DNA from 3 places in the Umboniibacter marinipuniceus genome. Region 2 is predicted to be linked to each of the others. Evidence: predicted binding sites of a transcription regulator. Region 2 holds the regulator's gene; each other region holds the start of a gene.
What was found. Region 2 encodes sigma-54, which starts transcription at its own class of promoters, with help from an activator protein. Its sites were predicted from a motif close to TGGCACANNNNTTGCNNT; they were not measured.
Positions count from the first base shown of each region.

Region 1: a site for sigma-54 is predicted at 1,231-1,248, ahead of DFR27_RS08140 (TorF family putative porin). Genes of this name have one in related genera too.
Region 3: a site for sigma-54 is predicted at 1,796-1,813, ahead of glnA (glutamate--ammonia ligase). Genes of this name have one in related genera too.

Region 1 covers NZ_REFJ01000003.1:418,574-421,702, forward strand. Annotated here, with positions in the region: gene DFR27_RS08130 (ammonium transporter) at 1-9, opposite strand, end outside; gene DFR27_RS08135 (P-II family nitrogen regulator) at 43-381, opposite strand; gene DFR27_RS08140 (TorF family putative porin) at 433-1,101, opposite strand; gene DFR27_RS08145 (accessory factor UbiK family protein) at 1,482-1,709, shown strand; gene DFR27_RS08150 (YifB family Mg chelatase-like AAA ATPase) at 1,785-3,129, shown strand, end outside.
Region 2 covers NZ_REFJ01000004.1:222,487-225,615, reverse strand. Annotated here, with positions in the region: gene ptsN (PTS IIA-like nitrogen regulatory protein PtsN) at 1-111, opposite strand, end outside; gene hpf (ribosome hibernation-promoting factor, HPF/YfiA family) at 124-423, opposite strand; gene DFR27_RS09350 (RNA polymerase factor sigma-54) at 597-2,078, opposite strand; gene lptB (LPS export ABC transporter ATP-binding protein) at 2,109-2,834, opposite strand; gene lptA (lipopolysaccharide transport periplasmic protein LptA) at 2,837-3,129, opposite strand, start outside.
Region 3 covers NZ_REFJ01000003.1:394,421-397,549, reverse strand. Annotated here, with positions in the region: gene DFR27_RS08025 (DUF4124 domain-containing protein) at 1-127, opposite strand, end outside; gene glnA (glutamate--ammonia ligase) at 293-1,699, opposite strand; gene thiI (tRNA uracil 4-sulfurtransferase ThiI) at 2,051-3,129, shown strand, end outside.

The DNA of each region.
Region 1 (3,129 bases), on a different contig from region 2:
CTCGTTCATTACGAGCCTCCAATGGTTCGTTATTAAATCGGGTTAAACTGCTTCGTTGCCGGTCTCGCCGGTACGAATACGAATAACTTCTTCAAGTTCGCTGACGAATATCTTGCCATCGCCAATCTTGCCGGTTGCGGCCGCTTGAACTACCGCTTCAGTAGTCGTCTCTACCAGCTCATTAGGCACCGCAATCTCGATCTTTACCTTGGGTAAGAAATCAACCACATACTCCGCACCACGATAGAGCTCGGTATGCCCCTTTTGACGACCAAACCCCTTAACCTCGGTCACCGTGATGCCGTTAACACCAATCTCTGACAAGCTTTCGCGGACATCGTCCAACTTGAAAGGTTTAATAATTGCAGTAACTAACTTCATCGTTTTCTCCCTCTGTGCGGACACCTGAGTGCCCGCTGTTACGCTCTTGTCTTAGTTGCCTATAGGTAGGCTATATCCCACTAGAAATTGCACATCATCCGAGTAGTTCGTCACGATGCCGTCACCGTAGCTACCATCAGTAGTCAGAATTTTCGAAACGGTAAAAGACAGTTCCTCTGTTAGCGAATAGCTAAGGTCTAAGTGAACATAACTTCCGTCATCCATACCATCGTCCCAAGCGTCGTAACCTACCAACGCTGAAAATGCCCCGAACTCGCCTGAGAACGTAAGATAGTCCCAGTCAATGTCGTCGTAGTCAGACCCTACGGTGTGCATATAGCCAACGTAGAAGTCGCCGAAGCCTACGCCTGCTGTAAGATCCACATAGTCGCCGAAGTCAGTATCTTCGTACTTGTAAAAGACCGCGCCAACATCAATGGAGACATTCTCTGATACGGCGAAGTTATAGCTCGGCACTAGGTTCAACTCGTAACTAGTTGACGCGAGGCTACTAATCCACAGAGAGGTAGAGAAACCTCCTGCGGTGTAATCGGCCTGGCCCCAGAACTGAGGAGAATCAAGGTCTAAACCACGAAGTAAATAGGCGGTTGATAGGCCTGCTGAGCCACTAAAAGCACTTTCTTCTGCGTGGGTGCTGACTGACACCGAACCCAATAGTGCTGCGGTTAACGCTACGACTGACGCTTTCTTTGAAAACATGGTTACTCTCCCTGAAAATGTTTTGCATATGATCGACTCTTTGTTCGATCTTTACCCTATGCGATTAAGTCTTTCTAATGAGCTACTTTGGCTCAATTGAGCGCACTTCCTTGTCCACTCAATGATGTCAAAGCAGAATTCGTGCCAACTTCGCTAATCCACCTAAAGTATTGGCCTAACGAGTATTCCGAAGGCTAAATTGCTTTGCCGTGGCGGCGGCGCCGAAGTGGTTTCAGGCACCATTTTGGAATGCGCGCACCAGAATAGAACGCTCTATATACCTGCTAGCTAAGCGCACAGAAGACAAAAGAAACCACCTTTAGACGGAGCTGCCATCGCGACGTAGATTTGCTAAAGTAGCGATAACTAGGAGAAAAACTATGCAAAAGCCCAACTTCACCACCATTACTAACCAACTCAGAGAAGTCTTTAACAGTAGCGCTATCGAAGACACTGAAGCCCACGTTAAGTCGCTACTTCAATCTCAGTTACGAAAAATGGATGTAGTAAGCCGTGAGGAGTTTGATGCTCAAAGTGCAGTTCTCATGCGCACGAGAGAGCGCCTGCAAAATTTAGAACGTCAATTTGAAGCCCTCGAAAAACGTTAGTCCAAGCATTTCGTCTAGCTAAGTTTTGTAGGCTGAAATTCCAACCTGTTATGCCGGATACCAAGGAAGGTGCGAATGGCTGTAGCAACAATCTTTACCCGAGCTATGCGCGGAATCACTGCCGAATCTGTTAGCGTGGAAGTTCACCTTAGTAACGGGCTCCCCAATTTCTGCCTCGTAGGACTGCCAGAATTGGCGGTCAAGGAATCACGAGAGCGAGTTCGCAGCGCCTTAAAGAATAGTGGCTTCGAATTTCCAATTAAGCGTATTACCGTCAACCTTGCTCCAGCCGACCTTCCTAAGCAAGGAGGACGATACGACTTGGCCATCGCCCTGGGAATTCTTGCTGCGAGTCAGCAGCTTCCTCCGCACGCGATTGGCGATCGTGAATATCTCGGCGAGCTCGCGCTAGACGGCAGCTTACGTGTGGTTCACGGAACACTTGCTGCGGCGATGGCGGCAAGTGCTAGTGGTCGAACACTGGTGTGCCCTAGCCAGGAACACGAGCCCGCAGCACTCTCTGACAACCAAGTGTTCCACGCGAGTAGCTTGAGATCACTCTGCGACCAACTTGCCCTACAGCATCCATTAACACCTTGCCCCAACGCAGAAACTGCAAGCACCGACGTCCAGCCTGATCTGCGTGATGTGATTGGTCAGAAGGAGGCAAAATACGGTTTAGCGCTGGCGGCGGCGGGCCGTCACCACCTGCTATTCCACGGCATTCCAGGCGCAGGAAAATCGATGCTCGCTAAACGCTTAGCGCCACTTCTACCTGCTTGCACACTCACTGAATCACTGGAGATTCAATCCGTTTATTCCGCGGTAGGAAAGACGCACCCTTTCGGCACACGGCCTTTTCGCGCACCACATCACTCGGCCTCCGCCGCCGCGCTAATAGGAGGTGGAAACCCTCCTCAACCCGGCGAAATCACCTTTGCCCACGGCGGCGTTTTATTTCTCGACGAGCTTGCCGAGTTCCCGCGTCACATACTTGATCACCTTCGCGAACCACTCGAGAATCGTCAAATTCACATTTCTCGGTCGGGTCATCGTGTCAATTTTCCTGCCAGTTTCCAACTAATTGGTGCCACAAACCCTTGTCCCTGTGGATACTTTGGAACGGCATCCTGTCGATGTTCTCAGGCTCAAGTAGACAGATATCAAAGCCGCTTAAGTGGCCCACTATTGGACCGCTTTGACCTAATGATTGAATTAAAACCCGTAGCAATGACCGAATGGATTAACGGAAAGAATGGATCGCAAACCTCATCCGATGAAACTCGTGGCCAAGTGGCGAAGGCACGTGCACGTCAACTTGAGCGCCAGGGCTGCTTCAACAGTGATCTGAGTTCCTCGCAACTCGCTGAGGTCGCCCCGCTCTCCTTGAGCCTGAAGCAGCAGCTCGCTAAGATCTGTG
Region 2 (3,129 bases):
TCCCATCGATTCAGAAACGATCTCAGCAATCAATTCTAGACAGGTTTTTTTGCTGCCAACCCGAGCGGATGCTCGGGTTGTATCAGGGGTTAGAAGTTGTGCTAACTCCATGGCGGGTTGGGATTAGCCTTGGCGTCGTGCCGCTATCCCTTTCTCCTTGTGCTTTAAAATTTGTCGGTCGAGCTTGTCAACCATATGGTCAATCGCTACATAAAGATCATCTTCCACGCTCTCGGCGTGAATATCTTCACCTAGAACATGAAGCGTAGCTTCCGCTTTTTGGCCGTTCTTTTCAACACTAAATGTCACATTTACATTATTGATGTTGTCAAAGTGGCGTTCAAGCTTTTCTAGTTTCGACATGGTGTGAGCGCGGATGGCGTCGGTGAGAGGAAGTTGGTGTCCAGCGATGTTTACTTGCATAAGTATTGACCCTCTTCGTATTACAGTAGATTAACAGAACAGCCTAGGGGGAAATGGCCCCTTCTAGTGAACGGTTCGGCGGGCTGTCTTCGTCACAAACCGTCTGAAAGCAGGAATAACTTTCCCTTATTTAAAGGTAATAGGTTTTTACGAAACTGTGGGAAAAAATTCTACTATTTGAGACGCTTTCGTTGACTTGACGGCGCAATGCCAATTGCTTCTCGATACTTCGCCACAGTTCTTCTTGCTACTTTGACACCATCGGCTTCCAAAAGTGCCATCAATTTTGCATCGGACAGGGGTTTATTTGGCGGCTCACTCTCTACAAGCTTTTTGATGAAGGCCTTAATGGCCGTTGCCGAGGTGGTGTCACCTGAGTCCGACGATACGTGAGACGAGAAGAAATACTTGAGTTCAAAAACGCCTCTTGGAGTTAGCATATACTTGCCGGCTGTTGCCCGCGAGATAGTAGATTCCGCAAGACCAAGCTCTTCCGCTACATCGGCGAGTACCATGGGCTTCATTGCCTCGGGGCCATAGTCAAAGAAAGCTCGCTGGCGTTCTACAATGGCCGATGCAACGTTAAAAAGGGTATCGAAACGGCTTTCTACACTCTTGATAAACCACTGAGCTTGTTGCAGGTTTTCACGGAGAAATTTGTTGTCATCACTGGCATCGCCGCGTTTGATCAACGCTGAGTACTCGCGATTCACACAGAGTCGTGGTGCCACATCGGGGTTTATTTCAACGTGCCAAAGATCTTTACGCAGTGAAACCAGTACATCGGGAATAACATACTCAGAATCAGACTCCGAAAAACTATCGCCTGGGTGGGGGTTTTGTTGTTGAATCAAGTCAATTGATAGTTCGAGTTCACCCTCGGAGCATTTCAGCAACTTCGCCAATTTCTTGAAGTCTTGCTTTAGGATCGCGGGCATATGATTGCTAGCAATGATGATGGCCCTGGCAACGGTGGGATGCTTAGGGTCCATTTCGCTCAGCTGGAGTGCAATACACTCACCAAGGTCTCGCGCACCTACACCAATTGGGTCGAAGCTTTGGATGAGGTGTAAGATGGCCTCGACCTCGTCGATCTCGAATTCGTTGTCATCGGTTTCTTCGTGGCGGTTTAAATCGTCCGCGATGGATGCGAGTTCGGCGGTTAGCCAGCCATTCGAGTTAATGCTGTCAATCAGATAGTCACCAATAAGGCGATCGCGGATCGAGAGTGGCTTCATCGCTAACTGAAAGCTCAGGTGATCCTGCAGGCTAGCGTCTTGGCTGCGGTTCGCTAGGAAATCAAAGTCATTCTCTGGGGCAGCCTTTGCGGGACCACCTGAATAGACGTCATCCCATTGACTGTCCACGGGCATATCGCTGGGGATATCTTTCTCCCACTTAGGCTCTGAGGCTGACTCGGTTAGTTGATAGCTATCTGGCGAGTTATCGTCACGCTGCTCGTTACTCAGCGAGTTGCTCTCGCTAGGTAATGCGGGGCTACTATCCTCTACGTCTAAGAGCGGATTGCGGTCAAGGGTGTCTTGAATCTCTGCTTGCAAATCAAGCGTTGAGAGTTGTAGTACTTTCACCGCCAGCTGAAGCTGCGGTGTCATGGTCATCTTAAGGCTGGTCTTTAATTGTAAGCTCTGTTTCATGACAAACCATCCATGAGGTAATACCCAGCACTAATACTGAAAGTTTTCACCAAGATAAAGTTCTTTTACCTTCGCGTTATTCAGAATATCGTCTTTCCCGCCATGTGCAATGATGTGGCCACCACCCACAATGTATGCTCGTTCACAAATCGCAAGCGTTTCGCGCACATTGTGATCGGTAATAAGGATGCCGATACCTTTCGAACGTACATGCTCAATAATAGACATGATCTCGTTAACGGAAATTGGATCTACGCCCGCAAAGGGCTCGTCGAGAAGAATAAATTTGGGTTCCATTGCCAGGGCACGAGCAATTTCGACCCGACGGCGTTCGCCGCCCGACAACGCAATGCCCATGGCGTCCTTGATATGCGTGATGCTGAATTCTTCGAGTAACTCATTCATCCGCTCGCGGCGCTGGCTCTGCGTGAGGTCTGCTCGATTCTCTAGGATGGCTAGAATGTTTTGGCTGACGGTAAGTTTGCGAAAAATCGACGCTTCCTGCGGTAGGTAGCCAATGCCAGAAATAGCTCGACCATGCATAGGCTGTTGAGTGATATCGAGCTCGTCAAGTTTGACGGTTCCTTTATCAGAAGGAACTAGGCCGACAATCATGTAGAAGCAGGTGGTCTTTCCGGCGCCGTTTGGCCCGAGCAGACCAACCACTTCACCGCTGCTTACTTCAATGGAGACATCGATAACAACCGGTCGCTTGTTATAACTCTTGGCGAGGTGTTTCGCGCTAAGCGTAGCCATGATTACTCCTCACTCGGTGTTTGAGCTGGTGGTTGAATGACGTGCCTAACGCCACCCGAAGCGTTCGCCGCTCCGCGTTCTAGATCGAATTCAATACGATTGGCTGAGACTTCCGAGCCTTTATTGCTGAAGAGTGCCTCACCGGTAACCACTACGAGCTTTGTTAGCAAGTCATAATCAACTTGATTGCCTTGCGCGTAAACCTCGCCAACTTCGCTAGACGGCGTATCTTTAAACGTTGCCGGCGGGCCGATAGCTAAGACTCGAACTACTTCTCCATCTTCGTAAAAAACAT
Region 3 (3,129 bases), on a different contig from region 2:
CGACTGGGGTATCAGAGTAGACAATATTGCCGTTGGCATCGCGATATTTATAGATATCAGCAGAGGTCGTCATGGCACAGAAGGTGCATGAAATAACGATTAACAACAGGCAAAGGGAGCGACTCATGAACTTATCTTCCTAAAGTGGTGATTTGGCGATTCATGCCATAGTGCTAGTTTGGGCTCAGATTCGATGGATGTCGAGTATTTGCTACTCACTATTGATGATGACTTTATCACAGACGAAAAAAAACGAGGCTAATTAGCCTCGTTTTTTGGTGGTTAAGTTAACTTATACTGAGTAGTACATGTCAAACTCAACAGGGTGTGGAGTCATCGCTAGGCGAGTCACTTCCTCATTCTTAAGCTCGATGAATGCATCGATCATGTCGTTGGTGAATACGCCACCGGCCGTCAAGAAATCACGATCCGCGTCGAGGGCAGCAAGTGCTTCGTCGAAGCTACCAGCAACAGTCGGGTAAGCCGCTGCTTCTTCTGGTGGAAGATCGTAAAGATCTTTGTCAGCTGCATCGCCAGGGTGGATCTTGTTCTTAATGCCGTCAAGGCCAGCCATCAACATTGCTGAGAACATGAGGTATGGGTTAGCTGTTGGGTCACCGAAACGAACTTCTACACGCTTAGCCTTCGGGCTAGGTACGAAAGGAATACGAATAGATGCAGAGCGGTTACGTGCTGAGTAAGCAAGCATAACCGGCGCTTCAAAGCCCGGTACAAGACGCTTGTACGAGTTAGTTGAAGCGTTTGCGAAAGCGTTAAGTGCTTTAGCGTGCTTGATGATACCGCCAATGTAGTAAAGAGCAGTTTCAGATAGTCCCGCGTACTCATCACCAGCGAACTGGTTAACGCCGTCTTTAGAGAACGACTGGTGCAAGTGCATACCAGAACCGTTGTCGCCAACTACCGGCTTAGGCATGAAAGTAGCTGTCTTGCCGTATGCATGCGCAACGTTGTGAACACAGTACTTAAGCATTTGAACTTCATCAGCCTTGCGAACTAGCGTGTTGAAACGAACACCGATTTCACACTGACCAGCGGTACCAACTTCGTGGTGGTGTACTTCAACTTCTAGGCCCATAGCTGTCATAGCTGAACACATCGCAGCACGGATATCATGCAGTGAGTCAACAGGTGCTACTGGGAAGTAACCGCCCTTAACACCAGGACGGTGGCCCATGTTACCGCCTTCGTAGTTTTTGCCGCTGTTCCAAGCTGCTTCTTCTGATTCGATCTCGTAGAAACAACCGCTCATGCTGTCGTTCCAGCGAATGCCGTCGAATACGAAGAATTCAGGCTCTGGTCCGAAGTAAGCAGTGTCGCCAAGACCGGTGCTTTCTAGGTAAGCTTCAGCGCGCTTTGCAACAGAACGTGGGTCGCGCTCGTAACCTTGCCCAGTGTTAGGCTCAACAATGTCACAACGAATAATTAGGGTAGGTTCGTCAGTGAACGGGTCCATTACAGCAGAGCTATCGTCAGGCATAAGGATCATGTCTGATTCGTTAATGCCCTTCCAGCCAGCAATTGAAGAGCCGTCGAACATTTTACCTTCTGTGAAGAAGTCATCGTTCAATTCGGTTACAGGGATAGAGACGTGCTGCTCTTTGCCGTGAGTATCCGTAAAACGTAGATCGATCCAAGTTACGTCATGCTCTTTAATGAGACCTAAAGTGTTATCTGCCATAAATTCCTCCGAATGGATAAAGGCGAACCAAGATGATTAGAGGGTTAGTCCAACACACCTTCTTTTTGGTTTATTTTAATATTGTTGCTACGCATTAAAGCAATTAGCGTGCCAGTTGTGGCAAGCGCGTAATTTTGGGGTGTGCAGCTTGCATCTACGAGAATGTAGATTGCTAATGCACTATATTGGTGCATTGCAAGGCGCTGCATGATCCCTAATTTGCACCATTATAGTGCGTTGAGGCGAGAGTGCTTAATTCCTTAGTCTAAACTGACATTTATGCCACTTGGGCGTGTGCTTTGGCAGACTTGCACTTATAATTAGAAAATATTTTTTACGGTCAGGTTCATCATGCAATTCGTCGTTAAGCTATTCCCCGAAATCACCATTAAAAGTAAGCCTGTTCGAAAGCAGCTGATCGCCAAGCTCCGAACCAATATTACGCGCTCGTTAAAGTTGATTGACCGCAGCGTGGTGGTTAAAAGTACTTGGGACAAATTAGACATCTTTACGGATGTTGATGAGGTTAAAGGGCGAGAGATGATCGATGTGCTGGCGCATATCGCCGGTATCGCTAATTTCATCGTGGTTAAGGAATACGAGTTTGTCGACTTAGATGACACTATTGAGAAGGTAGCCGAAGTAAACCGAGAGCGCCTGCGTGACAAGACCTTTGTTGTGCGTGTTAAACGCGTGGGGACTCATGATTTCAACTCCCATGAGGCCGAGCAAAAGATCGGCGGTGGGATTCTGGCCAAGCTTGAAACTGGCGGTGTTGATTTACATCATCCAGACGAAACGGTCCGTGTAGAGATTCGCAAGAAGCGTTTGTTTGTGGTTGAGCAGGTTATTCAGGGGCTGGGTGGTTATCCTATTGGCGGCTTGGATCCGGTACTAAGTCTCATCTCTGGAGGTTTTGACTCCACTGTATCTACCTACCTCACTATGAAGCGAGGCATGCCAACGCACTTTTGCTTCTTTAACCTGGGTGGCCGGGCTCACGAAATAGCGGTGAAAGAAGTCGCTTACTATCTTTGGGAGCGTTTCGGATCTTCGTATCGAGTCCGGTTCGTCAGTATTCCCTTTGAGGGCGTAGTGGACGAACTATTAACCAATGTGAATAATCGTTACATGGGTGTGATCCTTAAGCGGATGATGCTTCGCGCGGCAGCAGAGGTCGCTGAGCAACTTGAGATTGAAGCGTTAGTAACCGGCGAATCTGTTGCTCAGGTAAGCTCGCAAACATTGCGCAATCTTTCGGTTATTGACCAAGTGACAGACATGCTCGTACTTCGCCCGCTGGCGACCATGGATAAGACTGAAATTATTCGTACTTCGGCACACATCGGCACCGAGGAGTTTTCCAAGTCAATCCCTGAATACTGCGGCGTGATATCGGTTAATCCAACTACTCGCGCTAGGATGCACAA